3 regions of the Isoalcanivorax beigongshangi genome follow, and region 2 is predicted to be linked to each of the others. Evidence: predicted binding sites of a transcription regulator. Region 2 holds the regulator's gene; each other region holds the start of a gene.

Region 1 (7,584 bases), 600 kb from region 2:
CTTGCACCCGCAGCTGGAACTGGCGCACCCGATGCGAATCGCCGAGGCCGGCTTCGCGCAGCCGCTGCGACAGCGTGTCGGGTTGGTCCCACCACGCCAGTTGGCGGCTGAGCAGTTCCAGTTGCTGGCGGTCGATGCCCAGCGCACGGCCGACATCACGGATCGCCGAGCGCAGCCGGTAGCTGATCACGGTGGCGGCCAGTGCGGCGCGATCGCGGCCGTATTTGCGGTAGATGTACTGGATCACTTCCTCGCGCCGTTGGTGTTCGAAATCGACGTCGATATCCGGCGGCTCATCGCGCTCACGGGATAGGAAGCGTTCGAACAGCAGTTGGCTGCGGGCCGGGTCCACTTCGGTGATGCCAAGGCAGTAACACACTGCCGAGTTGGCTGCTGAGCCGCGTCCCTGGCACAGGATGCCGCGCCCACGGGCGAAGCGGACCAGGTCATGGACGGTGAGGAAAAACGCCTGATAGCCCAGTTCGTCGATCAGTGCCAGCTCGGCCTGCAGCTGCTGCTGCACCGCCGTCGGCACGCCGTCTGGATAGCGCTGTGTGGCGCCGGCCTGCACCTGCTGACGGAGGTGCTGCTGGGCAGTGAGACCGTCTGGCACGATTTCACGCGGATAACGGTACTGCAGTTGGCGCAGCGAGAACTGGCAGCGCGCGGCGATGTGCAGGCTTTCTTGCAACAACGCCGGCGGATACAGCTGTGCCAGGGTCGCCAGCGGCCGCAGGTGGCGCTCGGCATTGGCGAAGCGGCGGTCACCCAGTGCGTCGACGCTGGTGCGGTGGCGCAGTGCGGTGAGTACATCCTGCAGTGGCTGGCGCTCTGGGCTGTGCATGTGGGCATCGTTGCTGGCCACCATGGGCAGCCCATGGGCATCGGCCAGCGTTAGCAAACGCTGGTAGTGGCGCCGGTCGCTGCCGGTGTGCAGCAGCGCGCAGGCAATCCAGAGCCGGGTCGGGAAGCGTTCAGCGAGTGCCGTCAGTGCTTGGTGATCGGCCACCTCATCGGTGGCGGGGCCGGGGCTCCACAGCGCCAGCAGGCCATCGTCGGCGTCGTCGAACAGCGCCAAGTCGGCGTGATAATGGCCCTTTTGCGGGTGTTGGCGAGCGCGGCTGATGCGCCGGCACAGGTCGGTGTAGGCGCTCTGGTTGCTGACCAACAGCACCAGCCGGCCGGGTAGGTCGGTGAGGCGGAATTGACTACCGATGATCAGCGGCAGGCCCACCGCTTCAGCGGCGCAGTGCGCCCGCACCACGCCGGCCAAAGAGCATTCGTCGGTGATCGCCAGCGCCCGGTAGCCCAGAGCACTGGCCTGTCGCACCAGTTCCGCCGGCTGGCTGGCCCCGGTCAGGAAAGTGAACGCGGAGGTGGTGTGCAGTTCGGCAAACATGGTCCGGCCGCATGCAGGAAACAGGGCCCGTGAGCGGGCGCCGTCCTTGGCGCCGGGGAGACCATCACGGGGGTGGTGTTGCAGTACCACGGATCCGTGTGCTCACGGGACGGCCAGATTACTGTCCTTTTGGACAGTGTGTCAACAGGGCGCAGCGCAGTGGTTCAGAAGCGCGGGTCGGCGATCGCCGGCAGCACCAATTCGCGCACATAACTGGCCGGCGACAGCGCCAGCAGGCTTTGCACCAGCTGCACCACGTCGTGGAGCGGGATCAGCGCGCCGTCGCCGTGGGCGGCCGCTTGTGACAGCGGCACGCGCAGGTCGTGGTCGGTGTTGAGGTAGCCCAGTTGTAGGCAGGTGACGCCGAGATTCTGTCCACGGTAGTTCTCACGCAGCGCGTCGGCGATGCCCGACAGCGCGAACTTGGTAGCGCCGAACGCCACTTCCGGACGCCCGCTGCCGGGCAGGCCGGACGTGGAGCCGGTCAGCAGCAGTCGCGGTTTATGGCTGGTGAGCAAGCGCGGTACCAACAGCTGCAACAGCAGCAGCGTGCTGGTGAGGTTGGTGTTGACCAGGTCGGCCAGTTGCGCCGGGTCTTGGCTGAGAAAATCGTAGTCGTCCGAGAACGCGGTGGCTTCCCAGATGCCGAGGTTGCAGATCAGCACATCCAGCGCGGCCGGGGCTTGCTGCGTCAGTTGTTGCAAGGCGGGCAAGGGTTGGCTGAGGTCGGCTTCGATCCAATCCAGTGTCACTTGTTGGGGCAGTACCAGGTCATCGGGACGCCGACGTGACACGCCGATGACACTGTCGCCGGGCACGCACAACCCTTCCACGAAGGCGCGGCCCAGTCCTTTGCTAGCGCCAATCACCATCAATTTCATTGGTCGTTACCTGTTGCCGGTCGGTGCGCGGGGCACCTATGGTGCGCTGACGACACGCGGCTGCAAACCGCGGAGTTGAGAGATTGGCGTAGAAGGCGTGGGGGAGGGCGGCTGCGCCCGGGTAACCGGGCGCAGCACAGTGATCAGGCAAACACGCGGAAGCGCTCGGCGTCGTCGATGAAGGCTTTCGGTGCGAACTCACCTTGGTGTGAACCAAACGGCATCTGCGCGCGCAGCACCCAGCTTTCCGGCAGCTGCCACTCGGCGTGGGCGGCGGCGTCAGCCAGCGGGTTGTAGTGTTGCAGACTGGCGCCGATGCCGGCCTCTGACAGCGCGGTCCACACCGCCAGTTGCGCCATGCCGCTGGCCTGCTCGGACCATACTGGGAAGTTGTCGGCGTAGAGTGCGAACTGCTCTTGCAGGCTTTTCACCACGTTCTGGTCTTCGTAAAACAGCACGGTGCCGGCACCGGCGGCGAAGCTGTCCAGTTTGGCCTCGGTGCCGGCAAAGGCGTCCGCCGGCACGATCGGGCGCAGGGCGTCTTTAACGAAGCCCCAGAATTTCACGCTCTGATCGCCGAACAGCACCACCACCCGTGAGCTTTGCGAGTTGAAGGCGGACGGCGAGTGGCGCACCGCGTCTTGGATCAGGGCGGTGGCGGCTGCTTGGGACAGCGGCAGATCATTGCCCAACGCGTACTGGCTGCGGCGGGCTTGGAGGGCGTTAACGAAAGCGTTGCTCATGCTGCGGGTTCCTTGGCAGAGAGTGCAGAAAAGGCGCTCGGCGCAGGGCGCCGGAGCGGTATCGGGTCGGCAGCGGCGGCCGCTGGAAGCGGGCCGCGCCACGGTGATCGCCATCATAAGTGCAGGACGAAGCGATCAAAACCATTGAAATGGAATAGCAGTGTTTCGGATTGCAGCACGCTGGCCGCTGATTCAGGCGCCACTGTCCACCAGCACCAGTTCGGCCTCGTCGAGTGCGGTGATCACCAACTCGGTTTCGCCGTGGATGGCGGCGCCGTCGCGCGCGTCCAGCGTCAGTTCATTGACCATCACCCGGCCACGGGCCGGCACCAAGTAGCCGTAACGCTGCGCGGAGGCAAACCGGTAGTGCAGCGTCTGGCCGGCGCTGAGCGTAGCGCCGAGCACTTCGGCATCGGCGCGAATCGGCAGCGCACCCTCCGCGCCACTGCCGCTGGCCAGAGTCACCAATTGCCCGGCCCGTTGCTGGCGCGGGAAGGGTTTTGTGCCCCAGGCCGGTGCGGTGCCGTGCTCACGCGGCAGCAGCCAGATTTGAAAAATCTGCGTGCTGTCGGCTTCCTGGTTGTACTCCGAGTGGCGGATGCCGGTGCCGGCACTCATTACCTGTACATCGCCGGCTTCGGTGCGGCCTTGGTTGCCGAGGCTGTCGCGGTGACTGATAGCACCGCGGCGCACGTAGGTAATGATCTCCATGTCGGCGTGGCCGTGGGGCGGAAAGCCGCTATCGGCGGCAATGGTGTCATCGTTCCACACCCGCAGCGCGCCCCAGCCCATGCGCGCCGGGTCATGGTAATTGGCAAAGGAAAAATGGTGTTTGGCGTCCAGCCAGCCGTGGTGGGCGCCGCCAAGATCAGCAAACGGACGGTGTTCAATCATGGGCTCTCTCCCTGGTCGGTGAAGCGATGGGCACAGTTTAAGGCAGCGCGTCAGGTGCCAGAACCGGCGCAATGGAAAGCCATCAATTCCATTTAGCGCGCCGCGGTTGGAGGCGGCCGGACGGCTGTGCAAGACTGTGGCCCGGCCGCCGCGAGCGGCGTGGATTTTGCCGATGGAGCAGCAGCGACCATGAAAAAATTACCGGACCTGGAGGCCTGGGCGATCTTCGCCACGGTGGCGGAAACCGGCTCGTTCGCCCGCGCTGCGGAGCTGCTTGGCTTGTCTCAGGGCACCGTGTCCAAGGCGGTCACCCGGCTCGAACAGCGCATGCAGATCACGCTGCTGCACCGTACCTCCCGCAGCATGTCGCTGACCGAAAGCGGCGCGGCGGCGCTGGAGCGCGCGGAACGCATCCTCGCTGAAGGCGAAGCGGTGGAAGCGGAAGTGATGGAGCGTGGTTGCAGCTTGCGCGGCGTGATCCGCATGTCGGCGCCGATGTCATTTGGGCTGTCGCAATTGGCGCCGCTGCTGCCGGACTTCATTGCCGCGCACCCCGAAGTGCAGCTCGATATTCAGTTCGACGACAAGCAGGTGGATCTGGTCAGCGAGGGCTACGATCTGGCGCTGCGCATTGCCAATCTGGTGGATTCCAGCCTGTTGGCGCGGCGGCTGTTGCAGGTGCGGCTGTTGTTGGTAGGTGCGCCGAGTTATTGCGCCCGCCATGGTGCGCCGGCGCACCCACAGCAGCTGCAGGGCCACCAGGGGCTGATGTACAGCTACGCGCCGTCCGGCAACAGCTGGCGTTTCCGTCATGCTGAGCACGGCGAGTGTTCAGCGCAGATGGCCACCTTGATCCAAGCCAACAATGCCGACGCCTTGAAGCCAGCGCTGGAAGCCGGATTGGGGCTGGCGGTGCTGCCGGAGTTTCTGGTTTGGCGCGAACTGGCCGAGGGCCGTCTACAAACGGTGATGGACGATTGGGAAGTGGCGCCGATTGCGCTGCACTTGGTCACTCCCCCGGGTCGACGTCGGCCGCTGCGGGTGCAGACGTTTATGGATTATCTGGCCGGGCGCTTGCGCGAGGCGCCTTGGGCCCAGCCGCTGGTGGACGACTGAGCGTGGTCAGCAGCGGCGCTGCGTAACGCTGCTCAGGCAGTGTCCGTCTCTCGCCGCGCCCACAGCGGATAAGGAATGCCGATCAGGCGGTTGAGAATGAACGCCTGAGTGAGCAGCAGCAGAATACCGAGCAGCAGGGTCTGGATCTGGTGCCACTGGCTGACGCTGCCGAGCGCCACCATCAGCGCGGTGGCGGCCGCCGGCGGATGCGCCACCCGCAGCAGCACCATCAAGAAACAGGTCAGTCCCAAGGCAAAGCTGATGGCCGCCACCCGTGGCAGCGTGACGCCATCGATCAGCGCGCTGCCGGCATCCCCGAGACCGAACAGCAGCAGACTGGCGAAGCCCAGTGAGGCGCCGATGGTGTGCGCACTGAGTACGTTGCGCGGCGACGACGCTTCCGCCAGCGGCAGGTAGAACAGCAAGAAGGCAGTGGCCCCGAGCGAGGGGAAGATGAACACCTCCTGCGTCACGAAGGCCAGCATCGCCAGCAGACTGGCGCTGAAGGTGGCGTTGATCAGGCTGGCGGCGGCCAGCGCCAGGCGCGGGCTGACACGCTTGCGCAAACCATTCAGATGCAGCAACCGCAGCAGGCCGGAGCCCAATTGCCAGCGGATGCGCTCGTTGCGTTCACTCATGACGAAACTGCTCGGCGTCGGCACGGAGCCGGGCATGATAGCGAAGCCGGCCGCTGGCGGCACCAGAAAGGTAACCGGGGGCGATGGCCCTGCGCCCGCGGCGTCAGAGTGTTCGGGCGGCAGCAGCAAAAAAGCCAGTCGCGGGACCAGGGCGTGTTGCTGAGCGACAGTGGCTGGCAGTGCGGACTCTGGGCGACGGCGGTGTGCTGCTTGGACGGTACCGCAGGTCGTTGGTGGCCGTGCGCTCGCGGCGCCAGAGTGAGCGGGCGGCATCAGCAACAAGGCCGGTGATAAAACCGGCCTTATCGAGCAGAGTGCGCAGCGGCTTCAGCCGAGCAGGGCCAGCGTGCTCTCCGCCTGCCAGAACGGCTCCAGTTGGCGCCGTACCTGTTGCTCCAGCACCCCTTGCTCACGCAGGTGGTCGAGGATCGCCGGTGCATAGTGCAGGATTTCCCGCTCGATCATGGCGCTGTCCACGCCCATGTCTTCGATCAGGCTGGCGAGGCTGCCGTCGCCGTATTTCTGGAAGAACCAGTCGATGCCGGCGTCGATCATGGCTTGCAAATAGCGCGCTTCGCGGAAGGTTTTCCAGAATTCCAGCCCGGCCACCATGGCGTCTTCGATCTCATCCTGGGTCACGTATTGCTTGATGCGCGACAGCGGCTGTTCCTTCACTTCCTGCCAGTAATCGAGCACTGCGCGGCGCACGTCACCGCTGGCGATGGCGCGTTCCAGCCGCTGTTCAGTCTGGCCGATCAGCGACCGGGCGTTGACGGCAATGTATTTTTTGATGCTGGCCTCGGCGGTCTTTTCCAGCTTCGGTGCGGCGCGATTGACCACCGACTTGCCCAGCTTCAGCACCGAACTGGCACCGGGAATGTGACCGGCGACGCTGGCACCCTGGTCGACGAAGCCGCGAATGCCACGGTAGAGCAGGTCGGAAATCAGCCGGATGGTGATCGGGCTGCCGGCCAGTTGGCCGAGCAGACGCTGGTGCAGCACCTCCATTTCCAGCACCACATCGACCATTTCTGCCACTTCTTGGTCGCTCACCACATCACCGAAACGGTGGGTGTCGTGGCCGGGGTGGTTGTAGACGCGTTCGGCGATCTCACCGATCAGTTCGGGAATCGCCGGCGGGATCGGCATCTCGATGGCGTAGCGGCGCGCGGTTTGGCGCACCTGTTCGGCGGTCACCAGCGTGGTCAGCGGCGTGCGGTCCATCAGTGCCAGTGCCTGGCCGATTTCTTCCCGTACCCGCTCGGCAAAGCGTTCGCCCTGCAACTGGTCGAGCACGAACTGCACCTGGGCGTCGAGCAGCCGGGTGGCGAGGGCGTGGCGGGAATCGGTCATCGGGGCATCCTCGGGCAGCGGAAAGCAGGAAGCTGCAGCTTAGAGACTTTGCCCGGCCGGCTCCTTGGCAGGTGCGCCCTAGGCTGGCGCTTGTGCAGCAGTAGGCTGACAGCGGCCGGCGCCGGGTGCACACTGCCGCCACCGCATCACCGCACTGAGGAGACAGTATGACGGTGCATCGCACATTCGGGCGCGATCTGCAGCAGCAGTTGCCAGGCTGGGTGCAGGACGGTTTGGTCAGTGCCGACCAGGCTCAGGCGCTGGCAGCTCGCTACCCGCTGCCACATCACGGACAGGGCGGCGTGCGCGCCTTAGCGCTACTGGCGGTGCTGTGCCTTGGCGCGGCGCTGTTTTTGGTGATCGGTCACAACTGGGACCAGTGGCCGCGCATGCCGCGCATGTTGGCGCTGTGGACGCTCACGGCAGCGCTCAACGGCGCCGGCCTGTGGCGCTGGCTGGCTGGCGCGCGTCACCAAGCGGTGGGCTGGTGGCTGGCTGGCGCCATCAGCTACGGCGCCAGCATCATGCTGGTGGCGCAGATTTATCACCTTGGTGAGCAT
Region 2 (7,584 bases):
GCTGCGCTTCCACACGCGGCATGTCGAGCTTGCCGGGCTCTTCAAAGGCAGCTTGCACCGCCTTGCGGGTGATCTCGTTGAACACCACCCGGCGGTAACGGTCGTCATCGCCGCCAATCACTTCCCGCAGGTGCCAAGCGATCGCTTCCCCTTCGCGGTCAAGGTCGGTGGCGAGATAAATGTGGTCGACTTTGCCGGCCAGACGCTTCAGCTCATCAATGACTTTTTCTTTGCCGGGCAGCACTTCGTAGTGCGCGCTCCAATCCCGCTCCGGGTCCACGCCCATACGGTTGATCAGCTGTTCGTGTGCCTTCTTCTTTTTGTAGCGTGCCCGCTCTTCGGGCGGCAGCGAGCGAGTGTAGGCTGCTTCTTTGGCGCGCTCAGCCGGCGACGACTTCGCCCCACCGCTGACCGGCAGATCGCGCACATGCCCGACGCTGGATTTGACAATGAAATCATCCCCAAGGAACCGGTTGATGGTCTTGACCTTGGCAGGCGACTCCACAATGACAAGCGATTTGGCCATTCTTTTACGTACTCGCTGTGCGGTGATCAGTAGCGGTTGCAGACCGCTGCCGGGGGTGCCCGGCGCTCATGAGGCCGCTATTTAGGCAGGCGGCCATCCTAAAGGTCAAGGACGGTCCTGCGTTCGGTGCCTCTGCCGCCCTCACCGGCGCCTTATAACATTGGTCGCCCAGGGCACCGCAAGCAGAGCGATTGTGGACAGCAGCAAAAAGCAGGCGCCATCATAGAGCCCCGAATCCATCCAAGGGAGCCCAGTCATGAGCAACGAATACAAGGACGTGCTGGTCGCCATCGACGGCAGCGAAGAGTCCCAGCAGATTCTGGAACGCGCCCGCTCGGTGTGCTGTGGTACCAGCGGCCGCCTGCACCTGCTGCATGTGATCGAGCCGCTGGCACTGGCCTACGGCGCCGACATTCCGATTGATGTCACCGAGCTACAGACCGGCATCATGGATCAAGCACGCACCAGCGTGCGCCGCTATGCGGACACCTACGGCATCCCTGCCGAGCGGGTGTATGTCGAGATGGGCTCGATCGAGAAAACCATTCAGGAAAAAGCCGAGGCGTTGGACGTCGACCTGATCGTGGTCGGCAGCCACACCCGCACCGGCCTCGCCATTCTGCTCGGCTCCACAGCCCGAGGCGTGGTGCCCGGCGCGCGCTGCGACGTGCTGGCGGTGAAAATCCAGAAATGCCGTAACTGATTCAGAGGTGCTGGGGTGTCGCGCGCAGCGGCACCTGGTGCCACTGGCACAGCAGGTCGGCCAGTGCATGAGCCTGCTCATGCAGCGCCAATAGCTCCTGCTCGGTACCGCGCGGGCCGCTGTACAGCGGCAGTTTACGCATCGCCGCCGCCACTTCATGCTGTGGATCGCTCATGCGATACACCTCCAGCGTCCAGCGGATGTTGTGGACCAGCATGCTGTAGAACGCCAGCCGAGTTTGCAGATCGAAGCGCCCACGCTGCTGTAGGTCTTGGAATGGCGCGTAGTCGAGCCGCGCTAGCACCGCTTCGCGGGTGCTGTCGTCCACCCGTACCGTGGCACTGCGCGGCGTCCCGCGCAGCATCGCCAGCGCCCCGAACACCTCACCGGGTGAAATATAGTTGAGTACTTCAGCGGTCACGCCGCTATGCCCGGTCACCACCAGCTGTCCACGCAGCAAGAAGTACAAAAACGGCTCATCCTGCCCGCGCTGAATCACGGTGTCCCCCGGCCCCGCCACCCACAGCTCACATTGCCCCAACAGCGCTTCAAATTGCGCCAAGTCGCGGTGCCTGACCTCGTTGAAAAATGGAATGCCGGAAACCAGTTGGCGGATACGCTCCGCCGAAAACGCTTTAGCGTCGGCCTGATGCATGCTGTAGATCCCCGATTAAAATAGAGTGCGGCCGTCCGCCTTGGCCTGACGTGCAAGGAGTCCGGCGCCCCCACGCCGAACGAATGGCGGCATGCTGCAATGCCGCTGCGGCGATCTCAAGCCACTATCGCCGCGGATGTTGATCCAGCGCAGTCATCCGCACACCGATGACCCGACCAACGCCAACCTGCAGCCGACCACAGGCAAGGCCTCGAACTGACCAAACAACACTGTTCATATCGACAGTGCCTGTGCTAGCATCGCGTCAGTCAATGAGGACAGAGCCATGAGCGAGAAACTGACAGCCCGGCAACAACAGGTACTCGATTGCATTCGCCAGTTCAAAGCCCGCACCGGCATGGCGCCAACGCGCGCTGAATTGGCCGAATTGATGGGCTTCCAATCCAAGAATGCCGCCTCAGACCACTTGCGCGCGCTGGAGCGCAAGGGCTGCATCCGCCTCTATAACGATCGCTCGCGTGGTATCCAATTGCTGCAGCAGGACAACGCTGCGGCCGACGACGAACTGCCGGTGATCGGCCGAGTCGCCGCCGGGGTACCAATCGAAGCGGTGGAGAACGTGGAGCGGTCGGTTCCGGTGCCGGCCGGCATGTTCCGCCAACGCCCCACTTACCTGCTGCGGGTGCAAGGCGACAGCATGAAGGATGCCGGCATTTTCGACGGCGACCTGATTGCCGTGCGCAAGAGCAGCGTGGCGCGCTCTGGCCAGATTGTGGTGGCCCGGCTCGACGATGATGTCACGGTGAAAACGCTGCGGCTGAACAATCGCGGTGCCACTTTGCTACCCGCCAACGACGCTTATGAGCCCATTGAAGTGGAAGCCGATCGGCTGGTGATCGAAGGTATTTTCGTGGGACTGATCCGCGACGCCGGTTAACCGTTGCGGGAGCGGCCGTGTACACTGCCGGCCCGTTCCCGTTGCAAGGTGACTGTTCCGTGCTGGCCGATATTGGCGTCAACCTGACCGATTCCCGTTTCGCCGCCGACTTGGACGCTGTCTTAGCCCGCGCCCGTGATGCCGGTGTGCGCTGGCAGTTAGTCACTGGCACCGACGCCGACAGCAATGCCGCTGCGCTGGCTCTGGCACACGCTCACCCCCAGCTGTTTGCCACTGCCGGGCTGCACCCCCATCACGCCCGTGAGGCAACCCCGTCGTTCTGGTCTGAATTGGCAGCCATGCTGGCCGATCCACGCATCCGCGCAGTCGGTGAGGCCGGACTGGATTTCAATCGCGACTTTTCTCCCCGCCCGCAGCAGGAGCAGGCGTTCATCCGCCAGCTGGAGTTGGCGGCACAGAACGGCAAACCTGTGTTCTTGCATGAGCGGGATGCCCACGAACGCTTTCTGCCGATCCTGCGCGATTTCCGCGACCACCTCAGCGGCGCCGTAGTGCACTGCTTCACGGGCAGTCGCGAGGCACTATTTGCTTATCTCGATCTCGATTGCCACATCGGCATCACCGGTTGGATTTGCGATGAGCGGCGTGGCCAGGCGTTGCAGCAGATCGTGCATAACATTCCCGACGCGCGCTTGTTGGTAGAAACCGACGCACCCTACCTGCTGCCGCGCACTCTCACCGACAAGCCACCGCAACGCGGCCGCAACGAGCCGGCACTGTTGCCTTGGGTGGTGGCAGAAGTGGCGCGCCACCGCCACCAGAGCAGTGCCCAGGTGGCGGCCTGCAGCTACGCCAACAGCGTGGCGCTGTTCGGCATCGACGAGTCAGCGCTGAACCAAGCGCTCGCGCACATCCAGTAATCCGAACGGCCACGCCAGCTCATGCCCTTGGTAACGCAGTACCGGTATGCGCTCGCCGTAGTCGGCGATCAGTGCGTCATCTTCGGCAATGTCGATCCGCACCAGCGTCGCCTGCGGCCAAGCTTGCAGCACCAATTGCTCGGCCCGTTCGCACAGATGGCAGCCCAGAGTAGTGAGCAGCTCAATCTCCATGGCTGATCCGGAAGCAATAGTGAATGCGCTCGTTGCGCTGGAAATCCGGCGGGATGCTCCAACGACTGATGTCTTCAACCTGATACCAGCGGCTGATCTCCGCGTCCATTTCGAAGCGGCGGAAGTTGCAAGAGAAGTACAACGCGCCGCCCGGGGCCAAGTGCTTCATCAAGTTGCGAATCAGCTCGGCATGATCGCGCTGCACCACGAAATCGTCGCGGCTCTTGTTGTTGGAGAAGGTCGGCGGGTCACAGAAAATCAGATCGAACTCATGGTGATTTTCTGCCACCCACTGGCGCACATCGGCACGCACCAATTGATGCTGCACTGAGCCAAAACCGTTCAGCGCCAGGTTGCAGCCAGCCCAGTCCAGATACTTGCGTGAAGCATCCACGGTCACGGTGCTGCGCGCGCCGCCAGCGGCAGCATGTAGCGTGGCCGCGCCGGTATAACCAAACAAGTTGAGGAAGCGCGCCCCGGCAGCCTCTTCACCCAAGCGCAGCCGCATCGGGCGGTGGTCCAGGAACAGACCGCTGTCGAGGTAATCGCGCAGGTTCACCAGCAACCGTACATTGCCTTCTTGGACCACTTCGTAATCGTTGGCTTGATCGAGTTTCTGATACTGGCCACGGCCGCGCTGCTGAGCGCGGGTGCGCAGGAACACTTGCTCACGGTGAGCCCCCAGCGCTGCCCGCACCGCAGTGACCGCCCAAGTGCGGCGTTGCGCCGCTGCGGCTTCATCCACCGACTTCGGCGGCGCATATTCCTGCAACAGCACTTTGTCGCCGTAGATGTCGATGGAGAAGTTGAATTCCGGCAAATCGCGATCGTAAAGCCGGTAGGCCTGCACCCCAGACTGATCCAGCCATTTGCGCAGTTGGCGGCTGTTCTTGCGCAACCGATTCACCAGCGCCACCGCCTGTTCCGGCGGCTCGAACGCCAGCTCGCCGATCACCTGCAACGGTGCCGGCAGCGGCCGGCGCACCGGGCGCATGCGGCGCAAGTAAACCGTTAACGGGCCGTTGCGCACTTTCCAATGCGCGTCCGCCTCCATGCCGCTGCGGTCGAGCATCTCCGCCTTGCTGGCAATCACCAGCGCCGTCCAGTCAGGAACGCAGCGCAGCATCACCTGGCCCAGCGCCTGGCACAACCAACCGGCCCGCTCTTGCTCTTCCAACCGCTCGCCCCACGGCGGGTTGGTCACCACCAACCCTGTGCCAACGGCGTCACGGGCAATGAAGTCACGCCGCCGCAATGCACCCAGCTCGCGGCGCTCAAAGTGAATCAAAGCACCGAGCCCAGCTCGCGCCGCGTTGGCATGGGCGGCCGCCAAGGCGCTTGCGTCAGCGTCAAAGCCTTTCAGCGACAGACCCGCCGGTGCACTGCGGCGGGCATCCTGCGCCTGCTGACGCAGTGTTTGCCACTCTGCTTGCGGCACCGGCGCCCAATGCAGCAAGCCAAACTCGGTGCGCCCGAGCCCCGGTGCGATGTTCAGCGCTAACGCCGCGGCTTCCAGCAGCAAGGTGCCAGAGCCGCAGAACGGATCCACCAACCGCGCCGGCTCTTCAGCCTGCACCCGTGCCGGCCACTCCGCCGCCTCCAGCACCGCAGCCGCCAAGGTTTCCCGCAGCGGTGCGGCACCACCATCGAGTCGGTAACCACGGCGCTGCAACGGCTCACCGCTGAGGTCGACACGAATTTCACTGCGCTCTGCACCGAGCGCCAAATGCAGACACAGACTGCCTTGGCTGTGTTCACAGGAGCGAGCATTGGGCGGCAAGCAGCGCAGGAAGCGGTTGCGGGTGACGCGGGTATCACCGCGCAGGCCGCGCTCATGGTCCACCTTCAAGTGCACTTGGCCGCCGACGCCGAGCTGCTGCGGCCAGTCGATAGCGGCGGCAAGCAACTCCGGCGCCTCGTCGGGCGCGCCCTCGTGGATTGCCAGCGGGTACAGCACCCGCTCCGCCAGCCGTGACCACAGACATACCGTCAAGGCATCGCGCATCTGTTGATCAGATTCGGCGGCGTCCAGACGCACTGCGGCCAACCCCTCCGGCGTCGACGGCACACCCAAGCGCATCAGCTCCTGGGCCAGCAGTGAAGCCAGACCCGGCATGCAGGTGACGATGAAGCTCATGGCGGCAGTCCTTCTGGGAAAGTGGGCGCGCAGTGTAAACAAAGCCGGCGCGGCAATCTCGTTTTGCGCGGCAGGATTGGCGTTGCTGCCCCGCTGCGTTGCTATCTCTGACGCCCAACTCAAGCCGGATTGTTCCGGAAAGTAACCCCGCGATACCGGCAAGAGGCGCCCGGTCAGATCAGGACAGCAGAGCGACCATTGATAATAATCAACCACTTATGCTTTAAAACATGATTCGGAACGGGCGCCCCAGCGGCCCTTGCACGCCAGCACGAAAGCATGCAGAGTCGGTGACAGGGTTGTGAACTTTTGCCAAACCAGCCCTCTAAATTCTCAGCGGCTGGCGGCCACCAGCCCCCGCCGCTGAAGTATCCACTACACAGGAGCTTTCATCACGAATGATGCGCAAGTACCTATGACTTGCGCCCAAGCAGCCGATATCCATCCAGGAGAATCGTAGACATGAAGAGACAGAAACGAGATCGGGTCAGCCGTGCCTTCTCCCGAGGTTACCACGCCGGATTATCAGGAAAGTCCCAGGATCTGTGTCCATTCGATGCCCTTGACCACCGAGCAAGCTGGATCAACGGGTGGCGCGAAGGCCGCACCGATCATCTCCATGGCTACCGCGGTATTGCCAGCATTCAACATCTGAAAGTGTGATTCCGGAACAGGAGACCCGAATCGAATAGTCCGATCCCACAGAGGAGAGCCGACTGTTTTGAACAACCTGCCAAGTTCCATCTGAAGCGCTTCGGCGCCGTCCAGGGCCCCTCCAGGGCCCTTTTTAATGCGCGTTGTTCAGCGCCAGCCGTCCACCGCATCTTTGATCAGCGCCGGCCCCTGATAGATCAGGCCGGAGTAAAGCTGCACCAACGCCGCGCCGCGCTGCTGCTTGTCCGCCGCGTCGGTGCCGCTCTGGATACCGCCGACGCCAATCACCGGCAGCGCGCCATTGAGCGCCGATACCACCGTAGATAGCGCCTGGTCTGCCAACGGTTTCAGCGGCGCCCCACTAAGACCGCCCTGCTCTTTGCCGCGCGCCAGGTGGCCAACCTGCGGTCGTTCGATGGTGGTGTTGCTGACGATGACGCCGTCCATGCCATGGCGCACGAAAGCCTCTGCCATCGCGCCGAGGGTATCGGCATCGTTGTCAGGAGCTATCTTGATCACCAGCGGCACACGGCGGCCGCTGCGTTGGTCCAGTTCGGTCTGCCGTGCACGCAGGGTTTCCAGCAACCGCTCCAGTGCATCGCCGTGTTGCAAAGCTCGCAGCCCAGCGGTATTCGGCGAGGACACGTTCACCACGACATAGCTGGCTTCGGCATGGACCCGCTCCAGGCAATATAGATAGTCGTCCACCGCTTGCTCCACCGGCGTGCTAGCATTTTTGCCGATATTGATGCCGAGCACGCCGTCAAACCGGCGCCGGCGCACCGCCGCCAGTAGATAGTCGACGCCTTTGTTGTTGAAACCCATGCGGTTGATCAGTGCCTGCGCTTCCGGCAACCGGAACAGCCGCGGCTTCGGATTGCCGGCCTGCGCGCGCGGCGTCACGGTGCCGACCTCGATAAAGCCGAAGCCCAGTGCTG
Region 3 (7,584 bases), 700 kb from region 2:
GTGGCGGCGCTGCGGGTGCCGGGCGGCTGCGAGCTGTCACGTAAAGAGATCGACGACTACACCAAGTTTGTCGGCATCTACGGCGCCAAGGGTCTGGCCTACATCAAGGTCAACGATCTGGCTGCCGGCCAAGACGGCCTGCAATCACCGATCCTCAAGTTCCTCACCGATGACGCCATCGAAGGCATCTTGGCGCGCACCGGCGCCGAAACTGGCGACCTGATCTTCTTCGGCGCTGACAAAGCGCGGGTGGTGAACGAAGCGCTGGGTGCACTGCGCATCCGCGTTGGCCACGATCGCGGTATGGTGCAGGGCGACTGGGCACCGCTGTGGGTGGTGGATTTCCCGATGTTCGAACAGGATGACGAAGGCCATTGGGCCGCTTGCCACCACCCGTTCACGCGTCCGTCCTGCAGCCCGGAAGAGCTGGCGGCCAACCCCGGCGCGGCATTGTCACGTGCCTACGATATGGTGCTCAACGGCACCGAGCTGGGCGGCGGTTCCATTCGTATCCACGAGCCGTCGATGCAGCGTGCGGTGTTCAAAGTGCTCGGCATCAGCGACGAGGAAGCGGAAGAGAAGTTTGGCTTCCTGCTCGATGCGCTGCGCTTCGGTGCACCGCCCCATGGCGGTTTGGCTTTCGGCCTCGACCGCATGGTGATGCTGATGACCGGCTGCGACTCGATCCGTGACGTGATCGCGTTCCCGAAAACCCAGACTGCGGCGTGCCCGCTGACACAGGCGCCGGCGGAAGTCGGCAACCGTCAGCTGCGCGAACTGGGCATCGCCCTGCGTAAGGGCGATTGACCGCATTCAAACAGGGCCCGCACTGCGGGCCCTGTCGTATTACCCTGACAACGAACTGCGTGGACAGATAGGAAAGAGGTCACCATGGCCGGACATAGTAAGTGGGCAAACATCAAGCACCGCAAAGCGGCACAGGATGCCAAGCGCGGCAAAGTGTTCACCAAGATCATCCGTGAAATCACTGTGGCGGCCCGAATTGGCGGCGGTGAAGCGGCGGACAACCCGCGACTGCGGGCGGTGGTGGACAAGGCATTGAGTGCCAACATGACCCGCGACACCATCGATCGGGCCATCAAGCGTGGGGTCGGCGACGACGACACCAGCAACATGTCTGAGATCACCTATGAGGGCTATGGCGCTGGCGGCGTGGCGGTACTGGTGGAAACCATGACCGATAACGTCAACCGCACCGTGTCTGAAGTGCGCCACGCATTCAGCAAACATGGTGGCAACCTCGGCACCAGCGGCTCGGTGGCTTATCTGTTCACCAAGCGCGGCGAGATTCTGTTCGAGCCGGGGCTGGATGAAGACGCCATCATGGAAGTGGCGCTGGAAGCCGGTGCCGACGACGTGGAAGTGGATGACGACGGCTCCATCACTGTGGTCACCACCCCGGACCGCGCGTTCGGTGAAGTGGTGGATGCGCTCAAGGCAGCGGGCTTCGAGCCGGCCAATGCCGAAGTCACCATGAGCCCGAGCACCGAGGCCGAAGTGGACGGCGACACCGCTGAGAAAGTAATGAAGCTGATCGACCACCTAGAAGACTTGGATGATGTCCAAGAGGTGTACTCCAACGTGGTGTTCCCGGACGACTTCGAAGGCTGATCCAGCGGTTGGCGGTCGTGACAGGGCCAGCGCTTGCGCTGGCCTTTTCGTTGCTGGCGGGGGCGCTGGCTTTTTCTTGCATACTGTCCATAAGTTGAGTATCAATGCGCCCATGACACGTATCCTCGGCATCGACCCCGGCTCCCGCTTCACCGGTTACGGCTTGATCGAACAGGTCGGCAACCGCTGCCATTTTATTGCCTGCGGCACCATCGCCACCAAGGGCGAGGACATCGCCCCCCGGCTCGGACAGATCTTTGCCGAGTTGAACGCAGTGGTGGGTGAACACCTGCCGGTGGAAGTGAGCGTGGAAAAGGTGTTCATGGCGCGCAACGCCGATTCGGCGCTGAAGTTGGGACAGGCGCGCGGCGCCGCCATCGCCGCCGTGGTGCAGCACCAACTGCCGGTGTTCGAGTATTCTGCGCGGCAGGTGAAGCAGGCGCTGGTGGGCACCGGCGCGGCCGAGAAAGCGCAGGTGGCCGACATGGTCTGCCGGCTGTTGCAGCTGGCCAAGAAACCCCAAGAAGACGCCGCCGATGCGTTGGCGATCGCCATCTGTCATGCCCACATGCGGGTCAGCTTGGCGCGCATGGCGCGCGCGGCCGGCACCCGCACCCTCGGCACCCGATATGGACGAGTACGATGATTGGACGTTTGCGCGGCACGCTGCTGGAAGTGCGTGCGCCCTGGCTGCTGCTGGAGGCAGGGGGGGTCGGTTACGAAGTGGAAGCACCGATGACCGCGTTCTACGACGCGCCAGCGGTGGGCAGTGAGTGGGTCCTGTATACGCATCTGGTGGTGCGCGAGGATGCCCAGTTGCTGTACGGCTTCGTCGATCGCTTCGAGCGCGAGCTGTTCCGCGAGTTGATCAAAGTGTCCGGGGTTGGCCCCAAGACCGCGCTTGGCATGTTGTCCGGCATCGAGGCCGAGCGTTTGGTGCAGTGCATCGACAGTCAGGATACGGCCGCGCTGATGCGGGTGCCGGGCATCGGCAAGAAAACCGCTGAGCGTTTGGTGATCGAAATGGGCGACCGGTTGGGCCGCTTGGAAGGTACGCCGCGGGCGCTGCCGGGCCGCGTGGCGCCGGTGCTGGCGCCGGCGGATGCGGCGCGCAGTGATGCGGCGGCGGCGCTGGAAGCACTGGGCTACCGCGCTAAAGATGCTGATGCGGCGCTGCGCAAAGCCACTGCTGACCTCAGCGATGATGACATCGCCGCGCTCGATAGCGCCGAACTGATTCGCCGTACCCTCAAACAACTGGCCCGTTAAGTATGGATTCAGAGCGCCTGATTTCCCCCGCCACGGCGGGGCGCGTTGAAGAGCACTTCGACCGCGCCATTCGCCCCGCCAGCTTGGCCGATTACCACGGCCAGCCGAAGGTGGCGCAGCGCATGGAAATTTTCATCGACGCCGCCCGCCAGCGGCACGAGGCGCTCGACCACACGCTGATCTTCGGCCCACCGGGGCTGGGCAAAACCACCTTGGCGCACATCATCGCGCGCGAGATGGGTTCTGAGTTGAAGAGCACGTCCGGGCCGGTGCTGGAAAAAGCCGGTGACCTGGCCGCCATCCTCACCAACCTGGAAGAGGGCGACGTGCTGTTCGTCGATGAGATCCATCGGCTGTCACCGCTGGTGGAGGAAATCCTCTATCCGGCGATGGAGGACTACCAACTCGACATCATGATCGGTGAGGGGCCGGCGGCGCGCTCGATCAAGATCGACCTGCCGCCATTCACGTTGGTGGGGGCGACCACCCGTGCCGGATTGCTGACCGCACCGCTGCGGGACCGTTTCGGCATCGTGCAGCGCTTGGAATTTTACAATGTGGCAGACCTGGCCGGTATCGTGCGCCGCTCCTGCGACATTTTGGCGCTGCACGCGGACGACGATGGCGCCGAAGAAGTGGCGCGCCGGGCGCGCGGTACGCCGCGCATTGCCAACCGGCTGCTGCGCCGGGTGCGCGATTACGCTGAGGTGCGCGGCGACGGCCGCATCACCGGCGATATCGCTCGGGCGGCGCTGGACATGCTGGAAGTGGATGCGCGCGGCCTCGACGGCACCGACCGGCGGCTGCTGACTACAATGATGGAGAAGTTCGACGGCGGGCCAGTGGGGCTGGACAGCCTCGCCGCCGCGCTCAACGAAGACGCCGGCACACTGGAAGAAGTGGTGGAGCCGTACCTGATTCAGCAGGGATTCATCCACCGCACTCCCCGCGGCCGCCAAGTGACCCAGCATGCGTGGACCCACTTCGGCCTGCGTCCGCCGCGCTCGGCGACCCCACCTGACATGTTCGACTGACCTTCGGCAACGCCCGCTTTTTATTTTTTGTTGCGGCTGCACACCGGAGTTGTGGCGCAAGCTATGATGCGTGCCGGTCGGGATGAGACCTCGACCCGGACAGCCGGCCGCAGATGCGGTACAACGGCGCACTCCAGCTTGTTATGCCAGCAAGGGCCACGATGACGGAACCGAACCAAAGTCCTGCTCCTTTCCGCCTGCCGGTACGGGTATACATCGAAGATACCGATGCCGGCGGCATCGTCTATTACGTCAATTACCTGAAGTTTATGGAGCGGGCGCGCACCGAATACATGCGTGGCCTCGGCAGTCAGCACTACCTGCTGGCCGAGCAGGACATCCAGTTCGTGGTGCATTCCTGCGACATTCGTTACCGGCGCCCAGCGCGTATCGATGACGCGTTGGACGTGACCGCCGCCATCCACCGCATCAGTGGTGCGGCGCTGCATTTTACCCAAACTGTACAGCGCGGCACTGAACTGTTGTGCGAGGCCACGGTCAAGGTTGCCTGTGTACAGGCTTCCACCCTACAGCCCTGTGCGCTGCCGCCGGCGCTGCGGCAGGCATTGAATACTGATCTTCAACAGCGATTGGAAGGAGAGGCGCACCATGCAAGGTGACACGGACGTGATGTCCATCTGGAGTCTGGTCAGCGGCGCCGGTCTGGTGGTCCAGCTGGTGATGCTGGTGCTGGTGCTGCTGTCGGTGATGTCGTGGTCGATGATCTTTAACCGCATGCGCGTGATCGGCCGTGCCCGCCGCGATGGCGCGCGCTTCGAAGAGCGATTCTGGTCCGGCCATGACCTGGCCAGTCTGTACCAGGACCTGCGCAAGAACGCCGCCGGCCAATCTGGCCAGGAAGCGATCTTCATGGCCGGCTTCCAGGAATATGTGCGGCTGTCGAAGAGTTCACGCGATGCCGATGCGGTGATGGAAGGGGCCCAGCGCGCCATGCGCGTAGCGTTGCAACGGGAGCAATCACGGCTTTACAAGACGCTGCCGTTCTTGGCCACGGTCGGCTCCACCAGCCCTTACATCGGCCTGTTCGGCACCGTCTGGGGCATCATGAATTCGTTCCGCGCGTTGGCCCACGTCAGCCAAGCCACGCTGGCGGTGGTGGCGCCAGGCATCGCCGAAGCGCTGGTGGCCACCGCGATGGGCCTGTTTGCTGCGATTCCAGCGGTGGTGGCGTACAACCGTTTTGCGGCTGCTGCCGAAGCGCTGGTGGGTGACTGCGAAGTGTTTGCCGAGGAGTTCTCTTCGGTGCTGCACCGCCAAGCTCACGGGCGGGGAGGCGCGCAATGATCAAGGTGCGGCCACCGCGCAAGCTGGTGGCGGACATCAATGTGGTGCCCTACATCGACGTCATGCTGGTGTTGCTGGTGGTGTTCATGATCACCGCGCCGATGATGACTCAGGGCCTGCAGGTAGAACTGCCGAAGACCTCGAGCCAGCCGATCAAAACCGAGGACGAGTCGGTGCTGATCACGGTGAAGAAAGACGGCAGCTACTTCATCAATGTCGGTGATCGCCAAGAGCAGGCGGCGGCGCTGGATGCGGTCACCGAGCAGGTGCAGCGCATCCAGCGGTTGGCACCGACCACGCAATTTTTGATCGAAGGCGATGACCAAGTGCCCTACGGGCGCGTGGTGACGCTGATGGCAGCGCTACAGGGCGCTGGCATCGAGCGGCTGGGTCTGGTGACTGAGCCGCCGGAGGTGCGTACGCGATGAGCGCTCGGCGTCCATGGCTGCCCAGCGTGCTGCTGTCGCTGCTGCTGCATGGTGCAGTGGTGGTGCTGGTGGCGGTGAACTGGAGCCGTGCGCCGGAATTGAGTCGCACCCCGCCGCCGCCCGCCCATATCCAGGCGGTGGTGGTGGAGCGTGCACAGCCGGCGCGCCCGCAACCGGCGCCGCGTCCGACGCCACAGCCGCCGAAGCCGGAGCCGCCCAAGCCGGAGCCGCCCAAGCCTGCGCCGGAACCGCCGAAGCCGACTCCGCCGCCACCGCGGCCGGAACCGCCGAAGCCAGCGCCGACGCCGCGGCCGGAGCCGCCCAAGCCGGCACCGACACCCACGCCGGCACCCACGCCGCGTCCGCAACCGCCGAAGCCTGAGCCGCCGAAGCCCGCTCCGGAGCCGCCCAAACCTGCGCCGAGCTTTGACCAACCTGACATGGCCGCGCTGCTGGCGGAGGAAGAACGGCAGATGCGCGACGCCCAGCGTGCAGAACAGGCGGCGCGCGACAAAGCCGAGCAGGAGCGCGCCGCGCGCGAGGCCCAGGCCGGTGCCGAGCACGCGGTCGATCCGGAGTCGGAAGAATACAAGGCGGCGATCCGCCAAGTAATTGAGCGGCGCTGGATCCGACCGCCCAGTGCCCGCAACGGCATGCAGGTGGTGTTGACGGTGCACTTGGCGCCGGGTGGCGATGTGCTGGATGTGGCGGTGAGTCAATCCAGTGGTGATCGCAATCTGGATCAGTCTGCGGTCAACGCAGTGAAAAGTGCCGGCCGGTTGCCGGTTCCTGACGGCACGGCCTTTGCGCCGTTCCGCCGCTTCAACTTCTTGTTTAAACCAGAGGATATGCGACTGTGAAAAAGTGGTTTTTGGCCGCCTGGCTCACCGTGCTGACATCGCTGGCCCAGGCCAATCTGGTGATCGAAATCACTCAAGGGAGGGACGACGCCATGCCGCTTGCGATCGTGCCGTTCGCGGTGGACGGGGCGCCGCCGGCGGAAGACGTCGCCGGTATCGTCGCCGCCGATCTACACCGCAGCGGCCAGTTTGCGCCGATCGAGCCGCGTGACCTGCTCAGTCGCCCGGGCCGGGGGCAGGACATCATCTGGCGCGACTTCCGCGTCATGAAGAGCGACTACGTCTTGCTCGGCCGGGTACTGCCGCAGCCGGATAAAAATTACCGCATCGAGTACGAGCTGCACGATGTCAGCCGCGAGGCGCAGGTGCTGGCGGCCCATTACACCGCCACCCCGGACCAGTTGCGTGATGTGGCGCACTCGATTGCCGACAAGGTGTTCGAGCAGCTGACCGGCATTCAGGGCGCGTTCTCTACCAAGCTGCTCTACGTCACCATGAACGAGCGCGACCGTTTCCCGTTCCAGCTGCAGTACGCCGACGCCGACGGTCATCGGGTGAATACCATCCTGCGCAGTCGCGAACCGATCATGAGCCCGTCGTGGTCACCGGATGGCAGCCGCGTGGCGTATGTGTCGTTCGAGGGTGACGGACTGCCCAAGATTTATGTGCACCAGCTCGCAACCTCGGAGCGGCGCGTGGTGTCGCAAGGGCAGGGCATCAATGGTGCGCCCGCTTGGTCCCCCGATGGCACCCGTCTGGCCATGACGCTATCGCGGGATGGCACGCCGCAAATTTATACTCTTGATCTTCATAGCGGTGCGCTGACGCGGCAGACCCGGTCCAATGCCATTGATACCGAGCCGCGCTGGTTGCCGGACGGCCAGTCGCTGATCTTCACCTCCAACCGAGGCGGCGGTCCGCAAATCTACCGACTCAACCTGCGGGATGGGACGGCGCGCCGATTGACCTTCGAGGGCAGTTACAACGCCCGCGCGGATATCACTCCGGATGGTCGCCATCTGGTGTTCGTACACCGCAACGGAGGCCAATTCCGCA

What was found. Region 2 encodes LexA, which represses DNA repair genes until DNA is damaged. Its sites were predicted from a motif close to TACTGTNTANNTANACAGTA; they were not measured.
Region 1: AB5I84_RS09230 (error-prone DNA polymerase) is a predicted target of LexA. The motif match lies at 1,519-1,538, and genes of this name have one in related genera.
Region 3: ruvC (crossover junction endodeoxyribonuclease RuvC) is a predicted target of LexA. The motif match lies at 1,714-1,733, and genes of this name have one in related genera.

The regions. Positions count from the first base shown of each region.
Region 1 is NZ_JBGCUO010000001.1:2,016,349-2,023,932, reverse strand. It holds gene AB5I84_RS09230 (error-prone DNA polymerase) at 1-1,399, opposite strand, end outside; gene AB5I84_RS09225 (SDR family NAD(P)-dependent oxidoreductase) at 1,564-2,280, opposite strand; gene AB5I84_RS09220 (nitroreductase family protein) at 2,424-3,023, opposite strand; gene AB5I84_RS09215 (pirin family protein) at 3,216-3,917, opposite strand; gene AB5I84_RS09210 (LysR family transcriptional regulator) at 4,107-5,033, shown strand; gene AB5I84_RS09205 (HPP family protein) at 5,066-5,671, opposite strand; gene AB5I84_RS09200 (hypothetical protein) at 5,999-7,024, opposite strand; gene AB5I84_RS09195 (DUF2157 domain-containing protein) at 7,192-7,584, shown strand, end outside.
Region 2 is NZ_JBGCUO010000001.1:1,413,207-1,420,790, reverse strand. It holds gene topA (type I DNA topoisomerase) at 1-526, opposite strand, end outside; gene AB5I84_RS06345 (universal stress protein) at 783-1,229, shown strand; gene AB5I84_RS06340 (cyclic nucleotide-binding domain-containing protein) at 1,231-1,884, opposite strand; gene lexA (transcriptional repressor LexA) at 2,171-2,782, shown strand; gene AB5I84_RS06330 (TatD family hydrolase) at 2,800-3,663, shown strand; gene AB5I84_RS06325 (glutaredoxin family protein) at 3,628-3,855, opposite strand; gene rlmKL (bifunctional 23S rRNA (guanine(2069)-N(7))-methyltransferase RlmK/23S rRNA (guanine(2445)-N(2))-methyltransferase RlmL) at 3,845-5,992, opposite strand; gene rmf (ribosome modulation factor) at 6,455-6,655, shown strand; gene AB5I84_RS06310 (quinone-dependent dihydroorotate dehydrogenase) at 6,794-7,584, opposite strand, start outside.
Region 3 is NZ_JBGCUO010000001.1:2,114,830-2,122,413, reverse strand. It holds gene aspS (aspartate--tRNA ligase) at 1-807, shown strand, start outside; gene AB5I84_RS09685 (YebC/PmpR family DNA-binding transcriptional regulator) at 892-1,632, shown strand; gene ruvC (crossover junction endodeoxyribonuclease RuvC) at 1,745-2,278, shown strand; gene ruvA (Holliday junction branch migration protein RuvA) at 2,275-2,901, shown strand; gene ruvB (Holliday junction branch migration DNA helicase RuvB) at 2,904-3,935, shown strand; gene ybgC (tol-pal system-associated acyl-CoA thioesterase) at 4,097-4,555, shown strand; gene tolQ (protein TolQ) at 4,545-5,240, shown strand; gene tolR (protein TolR) at 5,237-5,668, shown strand; gene tolA (cell envelope integrity protein TolA) at 5,665-6,528, shown strand; gene tolB (Tol-Pal system beta propeller repeat protein TolB) at 6,525-7,584, shown strand, end outside.